Regions from separate parts of the Ochrobactrum vermis genome, predicted to be linked through region 2. Evidence: predicted binding sites of a transcription regulator. Region 2 holds the regulator's gene; each other region holds the start of a gene.
What was found. Region 2 encodes LexA, which represses DNA repair genes until DNA is damaged. Its sites were predicted from a motif close to TGTTCNNNNTGTGTTCNG; they were not measured.

Region 1 (6,059 bases), on a different contig from region 2:
CACCAGTCCCAGACGTGTTTCTTTTGTAATGGTTCTTTATGTCGGGTGCATATCGATTCCTGCCATCCATATTGAACTAAATCATTCTTCGCGCGTTGGTTAGCTAACTGTTAACCATGATTGGAGAATGGCAATGCCTTGGTATTTTCGTCTCGAATCCGGCTTCGCCGCTATTTTTGTGATCGCGGTTTGCGCTCACGTGCTTGTTCAGCTGATCCGATAGTTGAGCGGAGCATTTTCCGATAAGGTTACGGCGTGGGCGATCGAAGATAGCTGATCGTGCAAATTGCCGGTAACTTCTGTGGGAATCGAGCAGCCGATACTGCGGTAGTGAGATCGCTTAATGCTGCAAATGTTTATCGCGAGGATGGCGGAGGAGAACCGTGTCGGACTCGTGTTAACATTCTGATTGTTTTTCTTAATTTTAGTTGGCGGCATGTTTCTGGCAGTTATTCTCGCAGCACCTCATAACTGCGGGATTAGGTCACATAACCGTAAATATATTGCGGTTTGAGAAGCTTATGATTCATTGCCTCCAATGATTACGGGCGGTGATGGCGCGCTTCGATCTGACAGAATGTGAAAAGCCATTCGGTATTCCTCAGATCTTCTAAGAAACCACCAGAGGCCAGATGGGGGCTTGGAAATGCAGCGCAAGGAACATTTTTGCTCCGAATTCAGTTGAATCTTTTATCAGTCCAACTGTTGGAGTAGGGAAATGAAACGGGCCATAGTTGTCATGATGCTACTATTAATCTCTTCGAGCATGATTTTCGCACAGGAATCGGGAATGCCAACGCAATCAGGTACGCAAGAACCAGAAGTACCGGGCGACCCGCCACCTGCGCCCGGGCAGCCGCCTTCCGACCCAGATAGTGTTTACGTTCCTCAAAAATCCGGGTCCCAGAAACAGGACCGGCTTCAAATGCCTGAAAAGGATAAATGTGCGCCGGGGCAGGATGCAAAGGAATGTGTTGAACAGCAACGCGATCGCAAATGACGTTTTCTTTTTGCATTCCGACCCTACTGAAGCGCTGCATGTGCTGCATGTGTTGTATAGCGGACAGCGTGTTTCTTCGTGTCGGCGGATGTTAAATCCCACACTAAAGCGGTGAAATCCGATAAAATGACGCTACCATGGTAGCAGGTGGGGGCTTACCGAGACACATCTTCTCTTTGGCTGGGGCTCTGTGTATTCAGGCAGGCGGGCCTTTTGGGGAGGTCGAATAAGATGCCTGGTTCACGCGATGCAATCTATCCGACGTTTCGACGCCATCCAGACAACAAGTCTTCGCCGGTTGTCTGTGCTAGCGACAAATGCAGAATTGTTTCCGGACAGTTTCATAACCGTAAGTGCTCATTCCGCGCAGTGTAGGCATTGCAACTAGAGTTACGATGCGTCTTTCACAGTAATGGCAGGTATGATATTGATTTTATTTGGGATTTTTGGAGGCCTCGCCCGGAATCGAACCGGGGTGCAAGGATTTGCAGTCCTCTGCGTAACCACTCCGCCACGAGGCCTTCCGTAAAGCTGTTGCCAAATCAGTTGGCAGCGCCTTGGTCCGTTCCAATATTGATACAGACCGGTCTCGTCAAGCTGTTAGAGGCAAAAGTAGAAAATTTCTACAGAGGTTTCTACTCGCCGTGAAACCTCAAGACTGTTCGTCTTGATCCGGCGGCATTTGCGGGCGTGCAAGATTGCCCTTGGAGAAAGTATAGCCGGTTTCGACAACGCTAGATCCAAATTTGTTTCGCAAGCGGTCAACGGCGTTTTCGGCGACGGCGCGTTTGGTAGCTTGAGTGTCTACTAGGTCGGGCGGATCTGCGCGATCACTTGAGGAAAGTTCACTAACCCCAATCCCAAGCAAACGAAATCGCGTTCCATCCAGTTCTTTCTCAAGAAGCTGTAACCCATGACGGAAGATTCTGTCGGCAAGCTGGGTTGGATCTGAAAGCTGGCGATTGCGCGTGCGTAACTTGAAATCGTGGGTCTTCAGTTTCAAAACGACCGTTCGTCCGGCTATTTCCCCCGCTTTCAGTCGCCGGGAAACCTTTTCGGCAAGCGCGCGTAAAACCGGGACGAGATCGCTGGCGTCCGACAGATCGTTGTTGAAGGTCGTTTCGGCTGAAACACTTTTCATGTCATGGTCCGGCTCGACCTTGCGGCTGTCCTGTCCTCGGGACAAACGATAAAGACGCTGGCCCATAGTGCCATAGGCTTTCATGAGCGCTCCTTCCTCCATCGTCTGCAGCTGGCCAATTGAACGAATGCCGTCGCTTTCCAATTTGGCTGCAAAGGCTTTGCCGACGCCCCAGATTGTGCTGACAGGTCTGTCCCGCAGAAAAGCCAGTGCTTCCGCCTCACCGATAACGGAAAACCCCCGCGGCTTTTCGATGTCTGATGCAACCTTGGCCAGAAATTTGCAGTAGGATAGCCCAATCGAAGCAGAAATCCCGATTTCATCCTCTACGCGTTTGGCAAAGCGGGCGAGAACAATAGCAGGCGGCGCCTTATGCAGGCGCTCAGTACCACTCAAGTCCAGAAACGCTTCATCAATGGATAGAGGCTCCACAAGGGGCGTGAGGTCACGCATCATCTGTCGGATTTCGCGACCGACGCGGACATATTTTTCCATGTTCGGCTTGACGACGACAGCGTCTGGACAAGCTTCCAGTGCCTTGAACATTGGCATTGCTGATCGTACGCCATGAATGCGGGCGAGATAGCAGGCGGTTGACACGACGCCGCGTTTTCCGCCGCCAATGATGAGCGGCTTGTCCCGCAGTTGCGGATTGTCCCGCTTTTCAACAGAGGCGTAAAACGCGTCGCAATCAACATGCGCCAAGGTGAGCTTATAGAGCTCTTTATGGCGTAGAAGGCGGGGACTGCCACATGCATGGCATCGCCTGATCGTGTCCGATTTTTGCGGCGAAAGACAATCGCGGCATACACCTTTTTCCGGATTGTTTGGGGCAGTGGTGTCAGCCATGTGGACAAACCGTCTGATGAACATAAAAGGAACATCGTTTTATAGCATCGAAAGGCCGGAGCGCCACCGGGATATATGATGCTGGTTGGTCTTACACTTGACATTGCCGGGAATATCACCAAGTTTAGCGTCATGAACAACCGTTTTGCATCCATACTCCATCGGGTTTATCCGATCACGGGATAGCTACCCTCGAGTTCTGCCTAGCGCAGGGGAACTCCGGGGGACGGTACGCCGCTTGTTCGACAGCGGATTTCAAATAAGCGCTTTCACCAAAATCAATCTGAACAGCTTCGTGCCGAAAAACAGCACGCAGACTTATTACCTTTCAACAGCAGTGAGCACTCGCCATGAGCGGAAAGAATCGCAAGAAGCCCAATATCGTCGTCAGCGAAATCGACTATGAACGCCTGATGGGGCTGGCCACCAATGTTTCCGAACGTCTCGAGGAGATTGCCGAGGAACTGATGGTCGAACTCGACCGCGCGAAAGTGGTGCCCGCGAAGCGTTTGCCGCAGAACGTGATTCATATGGGCTCTACCGTGGAGTTTCGCTCCAATGATGGACATGAGCGCCGGGTGACGCTGGTATATCCGGGCGAGGCGGATATTGCGCAAGGCAAGATTTCGATTCTCACGCCCATCGGAACTGCGTTGATCGGCCTTGCGCCTGGCCAGTCAATTTCCTGGACCGCACGCGATGGCAAGCAGCATGAGCTGAACGTGTTATCGGTTTCAGATGAAGCTGAGGCTGCTGCGGCAAATCCTGCCGCTGAATAGTCAATAAAAAGCCCGGCAAGCCGGGCTTTTCAACATAACGATTGGGGCATTGAGCTAAAGGTGCCGGTTTACCCCGCCGGGCAGGTATGTCAGTGCTTTCTCGATTGTTACCGGGTCACGCCCCGCGTCTTCGCAGTAGCGCAGCAATGTCGGCTCATGCGCCAGAAAAAACTGCAATACACCGGCAAGAAAGCCTGGCTCTAGCGCTGCCTGTCGGATTGACGTGGCCTCTATGCCTGTCAGTGCTAGAAAGCGAGGCAGCAGGTCCTTGTCCTGCGCCAGCCAACCTAACGCTTCAATAGCGATCGCTTCAGCATCCGCTTGGCTCATCGGCGCCTTCATGTGGTTTCTCCGCTTCCTTCATAGCTTCGCCGAATGTGTAACGGTCGACTTGTCGAGGAACAACGGAATTATTTGCCTTTCATCAATGAAATGAGGTTAAACTATTCGCAGTCTAAAAAGTGGGGACTTTCTGGCAGACAAGAAAATCGAGAAAATGCCGGGTTGCTACAGGGAATAAGACCAAGGAATTTTCGATGCCGAAAAGCGTAATGATCGTCGAAGACAACGAACTCAATATGAAGTTGTTTCGCGATCTTATCGAAGCCAGCGGATATGAGACGATCAGGACGAGAAACGGGCTTGAGGCGCTGGATCTTGCGCGGGAACATCGGCCTGACCTGATTCTTATGGACATACAGCTACCCGAGGTGTCGGGGCTGGAAGTTACCAAATGGCTGAAGGACGACGACGAATTACGGCATATTCCAGTCATTGCCGTGACGGCGTTTGCAATGAAGGGCGACGAGGAACGCATTCGGCAGGGAGGCTGTGAAGCCTATATATCAAAGCCGATATCTGTTCCCCGCTTCATAGAAACAATTAAATCCTATCTGGGCGACGCTTAGCGGAAATAGGGCGAGGGGCATCATGACTGCACGAATTCTCGTCGTTGACGATGTGGATTCCAATGTAAAACTCCTCGAGGCTCGGCTGCTATCTGAATATTATGAGGTTGTTACGGCTTATAATGGACCTGAGGCCATAGAAATTTGCCTTGGCGGGCAGATTGACGTTGTGCTCCTCGACATATTAATGCCGGATATGGACGGTTTTGAAGTGTGTCGTCGTTTGAAGGATGATCCACGCACGTCCAATATTCCGGTCGTTATGGTCACTTCACTCGATGGTTCCGAGGATAAGATTCGCGGTCTTGAAGCCGGAGCTGACGACTTTCTGTCAAAGCCCGTCAGCGATCTCCAGCTTCTGTCGCGCGTGAAGAGCCTGGCGCGGCTGAAATTGGTTTCTGACGAGCTGTTTCAACGGACTGGTACAATTGCTGATGCCGAGGTGGAAACACTGCTGGCAAGCAAGATGGGCGGCAACTATGCCGATGAGGACGAGGTGGCGCGTATTCTCATCGTTGATGAGGACGAACTGGCGGCTGCACGCCTAAGGCTCATTCTTGGCGAGAACTATCGTGTCGACGTGGCCAGCGATGCCAACACGGCATTAATCCGGGCGATAGATACTGATTACGACAGCATCGTCGTTTCGGCCAATTTCACTTACTACGATCCGCTTCGTCTTTGTTCGCAGCTACGAACCATAGAACGCACGAGGCTGGTGCCGATCATTCTCGTCGTTCGGGAGGATGAGGGAGCACTTGTGGTGCGTGCGCTGGAGCTGGGCGTGAACGACTATCTGATGCGTCCGCTTGAGAAGCTGGAGCTCTTCGCCCGTCTGCGGACCCAGATCAAACGGAAGTGCTATAACGATCTATTGCGGCAGAGCCTCAATCGCACAATCGCCATGGCGGTGACGGATAGTCTCACAGGGCTGCACAACCGCCGTTATCTCGATACGCACATGCCTGTCCTGCTGACGCGCGCCGTGGGGCGTGAGCGTCCATTGTCAGTCATTATGCTCGACTTCGATCACTTCAAACGGATCAATGACCAATATGGGCACGATGCCGGTGACGATGTCCTTCGTGAGTTTGCAGCGCGTCTGCGCAAGAATATTCGCGGAATGGATCTCATGTGTCGCTACGGCGGAGAGGAATTCGTCGTAGTTCTGCCGGACAGTGATGTGGAAGCCGCGAAGGCTGTTGCAGAGCGCATCCGGATTGCTGTGTCGGGCACGCCCTTTGTTGTCGCCAACGGCAAGCACAAGGTCAATCTGACCATCAGCATGGGGGTCGCTGGACTGAGGTTGATGGGAGATAGCGCCGACGCTCTTTTCTCGAGGACAGATGCAGCGCTTTATCAGGCAAAGAAAGGCGGCCGCA
Region 2 (6,059 bases):
AGGACCACCCATGGCTTTGCTGGAAGAATCCTGAAACCGATCACGGCTGCAGCCGCCACTTCAGTCATTGCCGGACTGGCCAGCGGAGTTTTTGCTGCTTATCATTTCAACAATACCGCACCGTTAGGCCTGCTTGGCAACGTTCTAGCCGAGCCCGTAATAGCGCTCCTCGTGATGCCGTTCGCTGTCTTCGGTCTCGTGCTAATGCCGCTGCAACTGGACTGGGTGCCTTTGCAGATCATGGGGTGGGGAATTTTCACCGTCAGGCATATTGCCGCCCTTGTTGCGGCATGGTCCCCCGACGGCAATCCGGGGACGATGCCGGCACTCACTCTCGTTCTGTGGACCATTGCGCTCGTTCTGGCTGTTGTTCTGTCTACCAGACTGAAGGTACTGGCGCTTCCGTTCATTGCTGTTGGGCTCGTTGTTTTCATCAGGGAGCCTTTGCCCGATATCGTAATATCGGAGGATGCCAAACTGGTAGGCGTCCGATTGGCGGATGGCAGGTTCGCGATCAATCGAAACCGCCCCTCGCAATTTACGATCGATAATTGGAAAACCGCTTATCTGATAGAAGAGTTTATCGTGCCGCCATCAGGCAAAAACAAGAAACGAACGGGTGGGAATGGGTTTGAATGCGAAGATGGATTGTGCACGATCAATCTGCGCGATGGTCGCACACTTGCCTATACGGCAAACATCGCAATGCAAGAGATAGCCTGCAATATCGGCGATGTGGTTATTCTCGCGGTTCCCGGCAAAAACGCGTCGTGCGGTCGTTCCAAAACTCTGAGCATCAGTAAACGCGATCTGGCGCTGAAGGGAGCTGTGGAAATCAGACTCGGGAAAGCACCAGAACCAAACCAAGCTTTCCAGGCTTTATCGATAGTTTCGTCCGAAACAATAAAACCAGACGTCGGGCAGGCGATATCTGATCTGCAACACGATAACCGAATAACATTTGCAGTCGATACGCCAAGCCGTCCTTGGCATTTGCATCGCATCCATTCGCGTCCGGCGCGCGGCTTGCCCGAACGTGAGTACAAGTCCAAATCTCGAGCTGTCAAAAACGCAGCGAGCTGCACATCAGACGCCGACGACGAAGCAAATCGCTGCAAATGATTCTCGAACGCTTCCAATTAAAAATGAACTATGGATCCGCTCGATCTCTTTGCCTTACGTATTTCCTACGTAAAGCCGCTTCGTTCTTTTGTTGGAAATGCTCTAGTAGCGGCGGATCAGGCCGACAAGCTTACCCTGCACACGAACACGGTCAGGTCCGAATATTCGTGTTTCGTAAGCCGGATTAGCGGCTTCAAGAGCTATGGATGCTCCCTTGCGACGAAAGCGTTTCAAAGTTGCTTCTTCGTCATCGACAAGCGCCACCACGATTTCACCTGGATTTGCGGATTCGCCACGCTTGATAATGACGGTGTCTCCGTCGAAAATTCCGGCATCGATCATTGAATCGCCTTTGACCTCAAGAGCGTAATGCTCGCCCGCGCCGATCATTTCGGGCGGAAGGCTGAGGGAATGGGTTTGATTCTGAATCGCGGAGATGGGCACGCCGGCAGCAATCCGCCCCATAACCGGTATGGATACAGTTCCGGACGTGTCGTCATTCGTAGCTACAGGGGCAGGGCGTCCCGGTGAGGGCGGCGGCGGCGCTTTGCCCAGACTACCTTCGATAACGCTAGGGGCGAACTTCTTTTGCGCATTGAGCCCCGGTGCGATGGAATCAGGCAGGCGCAAAACCTCAAGCGCACGTGCTCTGTTCGGCAGGCGGCGGATGAAACCACGCTCTTCCAGAGCCGTAATCAGACGATGGATACCCGATTTTGAAGCCAGATCGAGTGCTTCTTTCATTTCATCGAAAGACGGCGGAATGCCTGTTTCTTTCAGACGTTCGTGAATGAACAGCAGAAGCTCGTGCTGTTTACGGGTTAACATGCGCGACACCCTCCCGACCAAGAATTGAGAAAAACAAAACCAGAACGAACACTATATGTTCCAGTCTTGTTCTGCAATGGTTTTAAATCCATTAACGCTCCGAGTGAGAATGGGCGGAACGTTTTGACACGAGAGCGTCATTGGTGGGAAATTTTAGATTAGAAGCGATATAATATATATATTATAATTAGTTATATGATTTCTCTCATAATTAGAAAAGCCGGAATCTGTCTTTGATCTACAGCATAAGGACGCGACAATCGTCGCCGATTGAGGCAGCGGACGCGTTCTCATCTCTGATGAGAAGTGCTTTTGAGCCGACGAGAGCCGAGAGCATGGACGAATCCTGGACCGGAAATGGCTTCGCGATCAGCGTTCCATCCGGAGTTGATTCGATTGTAACCCGGATATAATCGCGGCGATGGTCATTTGCAGGTAGGGAAGCACCAAGCTTCGCAGGCCGGATGTCGGCATCAAGGTTGGTTCCGGCCAGCTTGGCGACAAGCGGACGGAGGAAAACTAGACTGCAGACGAGGCTCGAAACAGGATTACCGGGCAAGCCTATCACATGCACAATTTTGCCATTCACACCGATGCGTCCGTACATCAGTGGTTTGCCCGGCCTCATGGCGATCTTCCAAAAATCGAGATCGACTCCCAATTTTTGAAGCGCGCCGTGCACAAAATCTCGATCCCCGACGGACGCGCCGCCGATCGTAACCAGAATGTCGATGCCGCTTTGCAGGCTGTCTGCTATTGCTTGTTCGATTTTGGCAGGATCGTCCGGAATGATCCCCTTGTCTGCAGGGCTGCCGCCCGACCGCCTTATGATTTCGGCGATTCCCACACTGTTCGACGCAACAATTTGGTCCTTTCCGGGTGTTTCACCCGGTGCGACAAGTTCATCACCGGTCGCAACGATTGCCACCTTGGGTTTTTGGAATACGTCGATTTTCGCGTTCCCGCTTGCAGCGGCTAGCGATAAGGCGGCGGCATCCAGCTCACGTCCGCTCGAAATGACGATGTTACCGGGCGAAAAATCGAGGCCCGCGCGGCGTATATGCCGTCCTGGCTCCATTCCTTCGAGAACAGTGAGCCGGTTACCCGAACGCTCGGTGTGTTCCTGAATGACAATTGTGTCTGTGCCTTTGGGTAGTGGCGCTCCGGTGAAAATGCGAACCGCCTGTCCGATCCCCAATTCGCCTTCGAAGCGATTGCCCGCCGCCGATTCGCCTATTACGTCGAACTCAACAGGATAAGAGATGTTGTCGGGCGCGATCAGGGCATAACCGTCCATCGCCGACCCGTCGAAGGGCGGCTGGAGAAAATGTGCGAGCACAGGTGTTGCAACCACGCGTCCACCCGCATCGGACAAAGCGACTTGTTCTGTGCCGTGCGGTTCCGCGGATTTCAGGATGCGGGCCAGTGCTTCATCGACCGGGAGAAGGGACATTGCGTTTCCTCTCGAACTGAATTGTTGGCCCGTTTAGAGCATAAAGCCTGTCTGGAAGAATTGATCCAGAGCAAAGTTCAGCGGCTCAGGCTTTCCAGTCACCTGATTTACCGCCGCTTTTTTTGGTAACGCGGATGCCGCCGATCTCCATATGTTTGTCAACGGCTTTGGCCATGTCATAGATCGTAAGACACGTGACGGAAACGGCGGTGAGGGCTTCCATTTCCACGCCCGTGCGTCCTTTGAGCTTGGCGACTGCGCGAACGCGCAAACCGGGTAGTGCCTGATCCGGTTCGATGTCGACAGCGACTTTGGTCAGCATAAGCGGATGGCAGAGGGGAATCAGGTCGGCGGTCTTTTTTGCCGCCATGATGCCTGCCAGACGCGCAGCGCCAATGACGTCGCCCTTAGTGGCATTGCCTTCCAGGATGATCGCCAGCGTTTCCGGCTTCATTCTGACCGATCCTTCGGCCGTGGCTTGACGTTCAGTTTCATCCTTCGCCCCAACATCCACCATATTGGCAGCGCCGGTCTGGTCGATATGGGTGAGCTTGGATACCATTGGTCAGGCCTTGCCGGTCAGGAGTTCACGGGTAGCCGCCGCGACATCTGCCTGGCGCATCAGGCTCTCTCCGATGAGGAACGTCCCGATTTCAGATTTTTCCAGACGCAGGCAATCTTCGTGTGTGAATATGCCGCTTTCACCAACCAGAACGCGATCGGAAGGTGCCATTTTCGACAGGCGTTCCGAAACAGCGAGATCAACTTCAAATGTACGCAAATTGCGATTGTTGACGCCGAGCAGACGGGACGAAAGCTTCAGTGCACGTTCCATCTCGGTCTCGTCGTGCACTTCGATGAGTGCATCCATACTGAGCTCGAACGCGGTTTCTTCCAGCGCTTTCGCCAGATCATCGTCGACGCTGGCAAGAATGATCAAAATACAGTCCGCTCCCCAACTGCGGGCTTCATGCACCTGATAGGTATCGAACAGAAAATCTTTGCGCAGGGCCGGGAGACTGCAAGCATTGCGAGCTGCCGTCAGAAATTCTGGCGCTCCCTGGAAGGACGGCGTGTCAGTCAGCACGGAGAGACATGCAGCACCACCAGCCTCATAGGCTTGCGCTAGTTCAGGCGGGTCGAAATCAGGGCGGATAAGGCCCTTCGACGGGCTTGCCTTCTTGATTTCGGCGATCAGCGCGAATTCACCGGCGGCGCGTTTTGCCTCGAGCGCCGCGAGGAAACCACGCGGTGCTTCCTGATCCTGTGCTCGTGCCTTCAAATCGGCGACGGTGCGTTCGGCCTTGGCTGCGGCGATTTCTTCGCGCTTGTAAGCCTCGATCTTACGCAGAATGTCGGTGGACATGACTTAATCCTTTCCGTCAGGCAACTTTGTCGTTCGAAACGGCAATCACCTTCTGCAAAACAGCAAGTGCTGCACCGCTGTCGATGGATTGCGCCGCGATGGCGATGCCTTCTTTCAGATCTTTCGCCTTGTCCGCAATGACGAGTGCCGCGCCCGAATTGAGCAGGACGATGTCTCGATAGGCATTTTTATCGCCTTCAAGCACACCCAGCAGAGCCTTAGCGTTCAGCGAAGCCTCTCCACCCTTCAGTTCTGCCGGATCGCAACGACGGAGGCCAACGTCTTCAGGCGTGATTTCAAAGGTACGGATTTGGCCGTTCTCAAGGGCGGCAACTTGTGTCGTGCCCGCAGTGGTCATTTCGTCGAGCCCGTCACCATAAACAACCCAGGCGGCTTCGGAGCCAAGCTCCTTGAGAACTTCGGCCAACGGTACGAGCCATTGCGGTGCGAATACTCCGACAAGCTGACGCCTGACGCTGGCCGGATTGGAAAGGGGGCCGAGCAGATTGAAGATGGTGCGTGTTCCAAGTTCAACGCGGGAAGGACCCACATGGCGCATGGCAGAATGGTGCATCGGTGCAAACATGAAACCGAGGCCGGCTTCGGTGATGCTGCGGCCGATAATGCTCGCGTCAGCCTCAATGTTGATGCCGAGCGCGGCCAGCGCATCGGCTGCGCCCGAACGTGAGGAGAGGGCGCGGTTACCATGCTTGGCGACAGGCACACCGGCACCAGCGACAACAAACGCCGAGCAGCTTGAGACGTTGTAGGAACCCGACTGGTCACCACCTGTTCCGACAATATCGATCGCATCGGCAGGAGCTGAAACCGCCAGCATCCGCGATCGCATGGACGCAACCGCACCAGCAATTTCCGGTACAGTTTCACCGCGAACGCGCAACGCCATCAACAGCCCGCCGATCTGCGACGGGGTTGCCTGTCCCGACATCATGATATCGAAGGCAGCCCTGGAGTCCTCAAGCGAAAGCGGCTCGCCCGATGCGGCTTTCGCGATATAGGGTTTTAGATCAGCCATTTTGGATGCCCATCGTCCTTAGAACGCCAGAGCGTTGTTGATGACGGCCTGATTTATCTTCACAGGGTACTGTTTCTGCAATTCGCCGACGAGCTGTTCGAGAACATCATCCGAGAGTGACGTCGCCAGATATTTCTGCTGCTGTTCCGGAATAGCTTCCGGGCCGGCTCCCGCAGGTTCGGTTACTTCAACAACCTTGAACAGAATCTGGGCATCGTCCGAAGGTGCCGCCGCGCTACCGGTGAAACCATCTG
Region 3 (6,059 bases), 190 kb from region 2:
AGTTCCTTGAGGAAGTGGCCGGTATAAGACCGCTTCTCCTGCACGATGTCTTCCGGACGACCCACGGCAACAATCTCGCCGCCGCCATCGCCACCTTCTGGTCCAAGGTCGATTACCCAATCGGCAGTCTTGATGACCTCCAGATTATGCTCGATCACAACGACCGTGTTGCCCTGTTCTACCAGCTCGTGCAGCACTTCAAGCAGCTTTGCCACATCGTGGAAGTGCAGGCCGGTCGTCGGCTCATCCAGAATGTAGAGCGTACGGCCCGTTGCACGGCGCGACAGTTCCTTGGCAAGCTTCACGCGCTGCGCTTCACCACCCGAAAGCGTCGTCGCCTGCTGGCCAACCTTGATATAGCCGAGGCCGACCTTGACGAGCGTTTCCATCTTGTCGCGCACCGCAGGCACGGCTGAGAAGAACTCAGCGCCTTCCTCAACGGTCATATCCAGCACATCGGCAATGGACTTGCCCTTGAACAGGACTTCCAGCGTTTCGCGGTTGTAGCGCTTGCCGTGGCAGACGTCGCAGGTCACATAGACATCCGGCAGGAAGTGCATCTCGATCTTGATGACTCCATCGCCCTGACAGGCCTCGCAGCGTCCACCCTTCACATTGAACGAGAAGCGGCCCGGCTGATACCCGCGTGCCTTGGCTTCCGGCAGACCCGCAAACCAGTCGCGGATCGGCGTGAAGGCGCCGGTGTATGTTGCCGGGTTGGAGCGCGGCGTACGACCGATAGGTGACTGGTCAATATCAATCACCTTGTCGAGGAACTCCAACCCCTCGATACGGTCATGCTCCGCCGGGTGTTCGCGCGAGCCCATGATGCGGCGCGAAGCAGCCTTGTACAGGGTTTCGATCAGGAAGGTGGACTTGCCGCCGCCTGAAACGCCGGTGACGGCGGTGAACGTGCCAAGCGGAATATCCGCCGAGACATTTTTCAGGTTGTTGCCGCGCGCGCCCATGACCTTGATGCGCTTGGACTTTGAAATCTTGCGGCGTTCCGCCGGAACAGCAACTTCCATCGCGCCTGACAGATATTTGCCGGTCAGCGAGTTCGCATTGGACATCACGTCCTGTGGCGACCCTTGAGCAATGATCTTGCCACCATGGACGCCTGCCGCCGGGCCGATATCGACCACATAATCGGCAGTCAGGATCGCATCCTCGTCATGCTCGACCACAATGACCGTATTGCCGAGATCGCGCAGGTGGCGCAGCGTATCGAGAAGCCGGGCATTGTCGCGCTGATGCAAACCAATGGATGGTTCATCCAGCACGTAAAGCACGCCGGTCAGGCCGGAGCCGATCTGCGAGGCAAGACGGATACGCTGGCTTTCGCCACCTGACAACGTGCCGGAATTACGTGCCAGCGTCAGATAATCGAGGCCGACATCGTTGAGGAACTGCAGGCGCTCGCGAATTTCCTTGAGGATGCGGGCGGCAATTTCGCGCTGCTTGTCATTGAAGCTGCCATCGACGTCACGGAACCAGGCATCGGCCTTGCGGATCGACATTCCCGTGATCTCGCCGATGTGCTTCATGCCGATCTTTACCGCCAGTGCTTCCGGTTTCAGGCGATAACCGCTGCAGGCAGGGCAGGGCGTCGAGGCCATGAAACGCTCGATATCTTCACGCGACCAGGCGGAATCGGTCTCCTTCCAGCGGCGCTCCAGATTCGGGATCACACCTTCAAAAGGCTTTGTCGTCTGGTAGGAGCGCAGGCCGTCATCATATTGGAAAGTGATTTCCTTGCCCTTGGTGCCATAGAGAATGGCCTGCTGGGATTCTTCCGGAAGATCTGCCCAGCGTGCGCCTATCTTGAATCCAAAGGCTTTGCCAAGCGCTTCCAGTGTCTGATTGTAGTAGGGTGACGAAGATCGCGCCCATGGGGCAATCGCGCCGTCCTTCAACACTGCCGTTTCATCGGGAACGATCAGGTTCGGATCGATGGCCTGCTGCGTGCCGAGGCCGTCGCAGGTCGGGCAGGCGCCGAACGGATTGTTGAACGAGAACAGGCGCGGCTCGATTTCAGGAATGGTGAAACCGGAAACCGGGCATGCGAACTTTTCCGAAAACAGAATGCGCTCATGCGTTTCGTTGGCCGATTTGTTGGCCGCGCCGCCTTCTGCTGTTTCTTCAGGCGGCAGCGGCTTGTCCGCGAATTCGGCAACGGCCAGACCCTCGGCAAGCTTGAGACTGGTTTCGAGGCTGTCGGCGAGGCGGGTCGACAGGTCAGCGCGCACCACAACGCGGTCGACCACCACATCGATGTCGTGTTTGTACTTCTTGTCCAGTGCCGGAACATCGGCGATTTCATAGAAGGTACCGTCTACCTTGACGCGCTGAAAACCCTTTTTCTGAAGCTCAGCCAGTTCCTTCTTGTACTCGCCCTTGCGACCACGAACGATGGGCGCGAGGATATAAAGGCGGGTGCCTTCTTCCAGTGTCAAGACGCGGTCGACCATCTGGCTGACCGTCTGGCTTTCGATGGGAAGGCCGGTCGCCGGCGAATAGGGCACACCTACGCGCGCAAAGAGCAGGCGCATGTAGTCGTAGATTTCAGTGACGGTGCCAACCGTCGAACGCGGATTGCGGCTCGTCGTCTTCTGTTCGATCGAAATGGCAGGCGACAGGCCGTCGATCTGGTCGACATCCGGCTTCTGCATCATTTCGAGGAACTGGCGCGCATAGGCCGAAAGGCTTTCGACATAGCGGCGCTGGCCTTCCGCATAGATCGTATCGAAGGCAAGCGAGGATTTGCCCGAGCCGGAAAGCCCAGTCATCACGATCAGCTTGTCGCGAGGCAGATCGAGGTCGACATTCTTCAGATTGTGTTCGCGCGCGCCACGTATGGAAATGAATTTCTGATCGCTCATTCCGCGTCCTGCCTGCTCATGATGCCATGGATAAACGGGCGCCGAATGGTGAAACACGTCGGGCCGGTCTCTAATATGGGGTGAAACCCTCCAATAAGAAGGGGGCTCCGGTCATTCATCGGTGCACTCTTATCATTAGAACAAATATCGAACAACCAGCCTTCTGATAGGCGATACGAAATGTGAACGCAAGAGCGTTGACTGTCACTCCTGACAGGAGCAGACTGCCCTTACTCGCTGATAGCGGAGAGGTGCCGCGGTGGGATGACACGGCATCGGCAAGAGGTCCGCAGGAGGCGGGGAGACCCAGTAGGGAGGTAAAGGAGCATGAGTCCACCTGACTACAGTGCCTAGCTTTCACAGAGATGAAAGCACAATCCGTTTCGGTTGCGGCAGCATCTTTTCGCAAGGAATGATGCCTCGTTGATTGAAAGTGTGATTGCCGACAATTTGAATTTGCGCGGAATGCAAATGGCCGTGCGCCTTTGTGATCCGAAAAGACCTGCCGACGAATTAATGTCGACACATGAGCATTGCTCAAACCCCAAGCCCTGCGCGCCAAAGATACAGTGAGCGGCAGGGCTTTTTCTTGGAAGCTGATCCGGTTGCGCGGCGCGGACGTTTTGGCTCCATAAGGATGGCCGGTGAGGCTGTTTTGAAATTAAGGCAGATGCCGTTTTGGGCTCTGAAATAAGGCAAAGTGCATCTTCATCGCGATAAACGATGTAAAAACCCGTCAAAAATTGTGGCGAACGCACGACTTTTTTACGTCGAAAGGTTGCATTTTGAACAAAACAAGAACATAAACTCTGTGGACATTGACAAATTCACCGCGCTGGATTGAGCGCGCATCAAGTCAGTCCTGTAAGGTGAACATATGAGTTTCTGGTGATGGCGCATCGTTGCGCCTGATCTTTCATTTGGAAAGTACCTCTTGTCCGTGCAGGGACGTGCGGAGAGTGTGCATGCGAGACCCGGAGTAGTTTTTCGATGGCTGGTAGCGTCAACAAAGTCATTCTGGTCGGCAATCTTGGTGCCGATCCGGAAATTCGTCGTCTGAATTCGGGCGATGTGGTCGCCAATCTGCGCATTGCAACGTCGGAAAGCTGGCGCGACCGTCAGAGCGGCGAACGCAAGGATCGCACCGAATGGCACAGCGTCGTCATTTTCAATGAGAACCTTGCCAAGGTTGCGGAACAATATCTGAAGAAGGGCGCCAAGGTTTATATCGAAGGCGCGCTCCAGACCCGCAAATGGCAGGATCAGAACGGAAACGACCGCTATTCGACGGAAGTTGTGCTGCAAAAGTTCCGTGGTGAACTGCAGATGCTAGACAGCCGTGGTGAAGGTGGCGGCGAAGGCCGCTCGTTTGGCGGTGGCGGCGGCAATCGCAACCAAATGTCGGATTATTCCGGCGGCGGCGGTGATTTTGGTTCGTCCGGCCCGTCTTCGGGTGGTGGCAGCGGTGGTGGCTTCTCACGCGATCTGGACGACGAAATTCCGTTCTGATAGTAAACATCATCCAGTTTATAAGTGAAATGCGATAAGGCGCTGTTTTACAGCGCCTTTTCTGTTTCTCTCATGCTTCTAAAGCACGGTGTCGGCTTGCGATTTCGTAATCCCTGTCAGCGCGACTTTTCTTCGAATGTAATCTGCTCGCCGTCTTCTTTGGTGAACGAAGCAAGAGGGTTTTCCAGAAGAGCCAGAACCAGTTCGGAGGGGCGGCACAGCCTGGTGCCACGCGGCGTTTCGACGATGGGCCGGTTGATCAGAATCGGATGAGCCATCATGAAGTCGATCAGCTCGTCGTCGGTCCATTTCAGATCGGACAGGCCGAGTTCGACATAGGGTGTGCCTTTCTCACGCAGCAATTCACGCGGCGTAAGGCTCATGGCCGTCAGCAGTCCGACCAGACGCTCCCGCGTGGGCGGATTCTGCACATATTCGACAATGACGGGTTCTTCGCCACTGGCGCGGATCATCGCCAGCGTATTGCGCGAGGTGCCGCATTTCGGGTTGTGGAAAATAGTGACGGCCATCAGAGTTTTCCTGTCTGGGTTGGCGACTTCTGAACGATACCCTGTTCGTACCAGCGTCTGGAGCGGTTCACCATCCAGACACCGAAAAGATAACCAACGGGTTCGGCGCAAGGAGAAAAAGCAGAGCCCCAAAGATCTTGCCCCGGCTCGACTTTCGGTTGCGACTCGGTCTTTGGTTCGCATCTAATTCTTGTGTATTTACAAAAGCTTTGGTGGGGAAAATGCGGGGAATAATTGTTGTCAGCGCATTGCTGGCGGTGGCTGGCTGCACAAAGAAAGAGCCGTGCTGCCAAATCAAGATTACGCCTCCAACCGAGATGTCCAAGGCTTTCGCTCACGAAAACTGGGACATAGGCTATTCGAAATCTGATATTAAACGCTGTTTCGGCGATGGCGTTATCAACGTGAACGGCAGCAGAATCCATATCGTGGAAGACACCAGAAAAGCGGGTGCTGGCCGCTATTGTCATACGGCATTTTCAATCCCGACCGTTAAAAATCCCAATAGATACGTAATGACGCCGTTCTCATACGAAAACTGGGATGCCGATGCCTGCCAGCTGAAGGCAATGTATTGTCTGCGTCCGGCATCGGCAGAGAAGCTTGCAAAGAGGTTTGGCCTGACGATTGATAAAACTCCTGTTTATAGGGAATGACCGATATCGACCGCCAGAAAAACCTTAGCCGCAATGTGTAGGATGGCTCAAATCACGCCGTTCATCTGAGGGTCGCCGGGGTAGGTCTCGATTGAGAATTCCATATTGTCGGCTGAAAACCGTGTCAGCGAATACTGGATTGGCGCTCCGTCGGTATTCACATTGATCGCCTTGGCCGTCAGCACGATGGCGCCGGGCGAAAGTTTCAAATGTTTCAGATCGTCAGAATCCGCATGGCGGGCGGATATGACCGTGGATTTACGAAAGTAATCCACAATGCCTGCTTTTTTGAAAGCGGCAGTGATTGAACCGCTTTCCGCATAGTCCGTCGCTATTTCAGGAAATTTTTCGGCACTGATCCAGAGTGTTGCACGCGATACCGGGCGCCCATCGGCACTGTGCAAGGTTTCCAGCCGTGTCACGGGTGAACCGGGCTCGATCTCGAGCGCCTCGGCTATATCCGGTGAGGCTGGCGCTATGTC

Region 1: the regulator LexA is predicted to act here: its motif matches at 3,007-3,024, upstream of CQZ93_RS19725 (DNA polymerase IV).
Region 3: the regulator LexA is predicted to act here: its motif matches at 3,668-3,685, upstream of ssb (single-stranded DNA-binding protein).

What each region holds. Positions count from the first base shown of each region.
Region 1 covers NZ_PCOC01000002.1:1,153,344-1,159,402, forward strand. Annotated here, with positions in the region: gene CQZ93_RS19715 (hypothetical protein) at 719-1,000, shown strand; tRNA gene CQZ93_RS19720 (tRNA-Cys) at 1,448-1,521, opposite strand; gene CQZ93_RS19725 (DNA polymerase IV) at 1,653-2,990, opposite strand; gene rnk (nucleoside diphosphate kinase regulator) at 3,341-3,769, shown strand; gene CQZ93_RS19735 (DUF3572 domain-containing protein) at 3,824-4,111, opposite strand; gene CQZ93_RS19740 (response regulator) at 4,306-4,677, shown strand; gene CQZ93_RS19745 (PleD family two-component system response regulator) at 4,700-6,059, shown strand, end outside.
Region 2 covers NZ_PCOC01000001.1:1,502,879-1,508,937, reverse strand. Annotated here, with positions in the region: partial or broken gene CQZ93_RS07455 (ComEC/Rec2 family competence protein) at 1-1,122, shown strand, start outside; gene lexA (transcriptional repressor LexA) at 1,225-1,950, opposite strand; gene CQZ93_RS07445 (molybdopterin molybdotransferase MoeA) at 2,189-3,403, opposite strand; gene moaC (cyclic pyranopterin monophosphate synthase MoaC) at 3,489-3,965, opposite strand; gene trpC (indole-3-glycerol phosphate synthase TrpC) at 3,969-4,769, opposite strand; gene trpD (anthranilate phosphoribosyltransferase) at 4,786-5,805, opposite strand; gene CQZ93_RS07425 (peptidyl-prolyl cis-trans isomerase) at 5,824-6,059, opposite strand, start outside.
Region 3 covers NZ_PCOC01000001.1:1,316,281-1,322,339, forward strand. Annotated here, with positions in the region: gene uvrA (excinuclease ABC subunit UvrA) at 1-2,882, opposite strand, end outside; gene ssb (single-stranded DNA-binding protein) at 3,873-4,391, shown strand; gene arsC (arsenate reductase (glutaredoxin)) at 4,508-4,921, opposite strand; gene CQZ93_RS06610 (hypothetical protein) at 5,143-5,577, shown strand; gene phnF (phosphonate metabolism transcriptional regulator PhnF) at 5,625-6,059, opposite strand, start outside.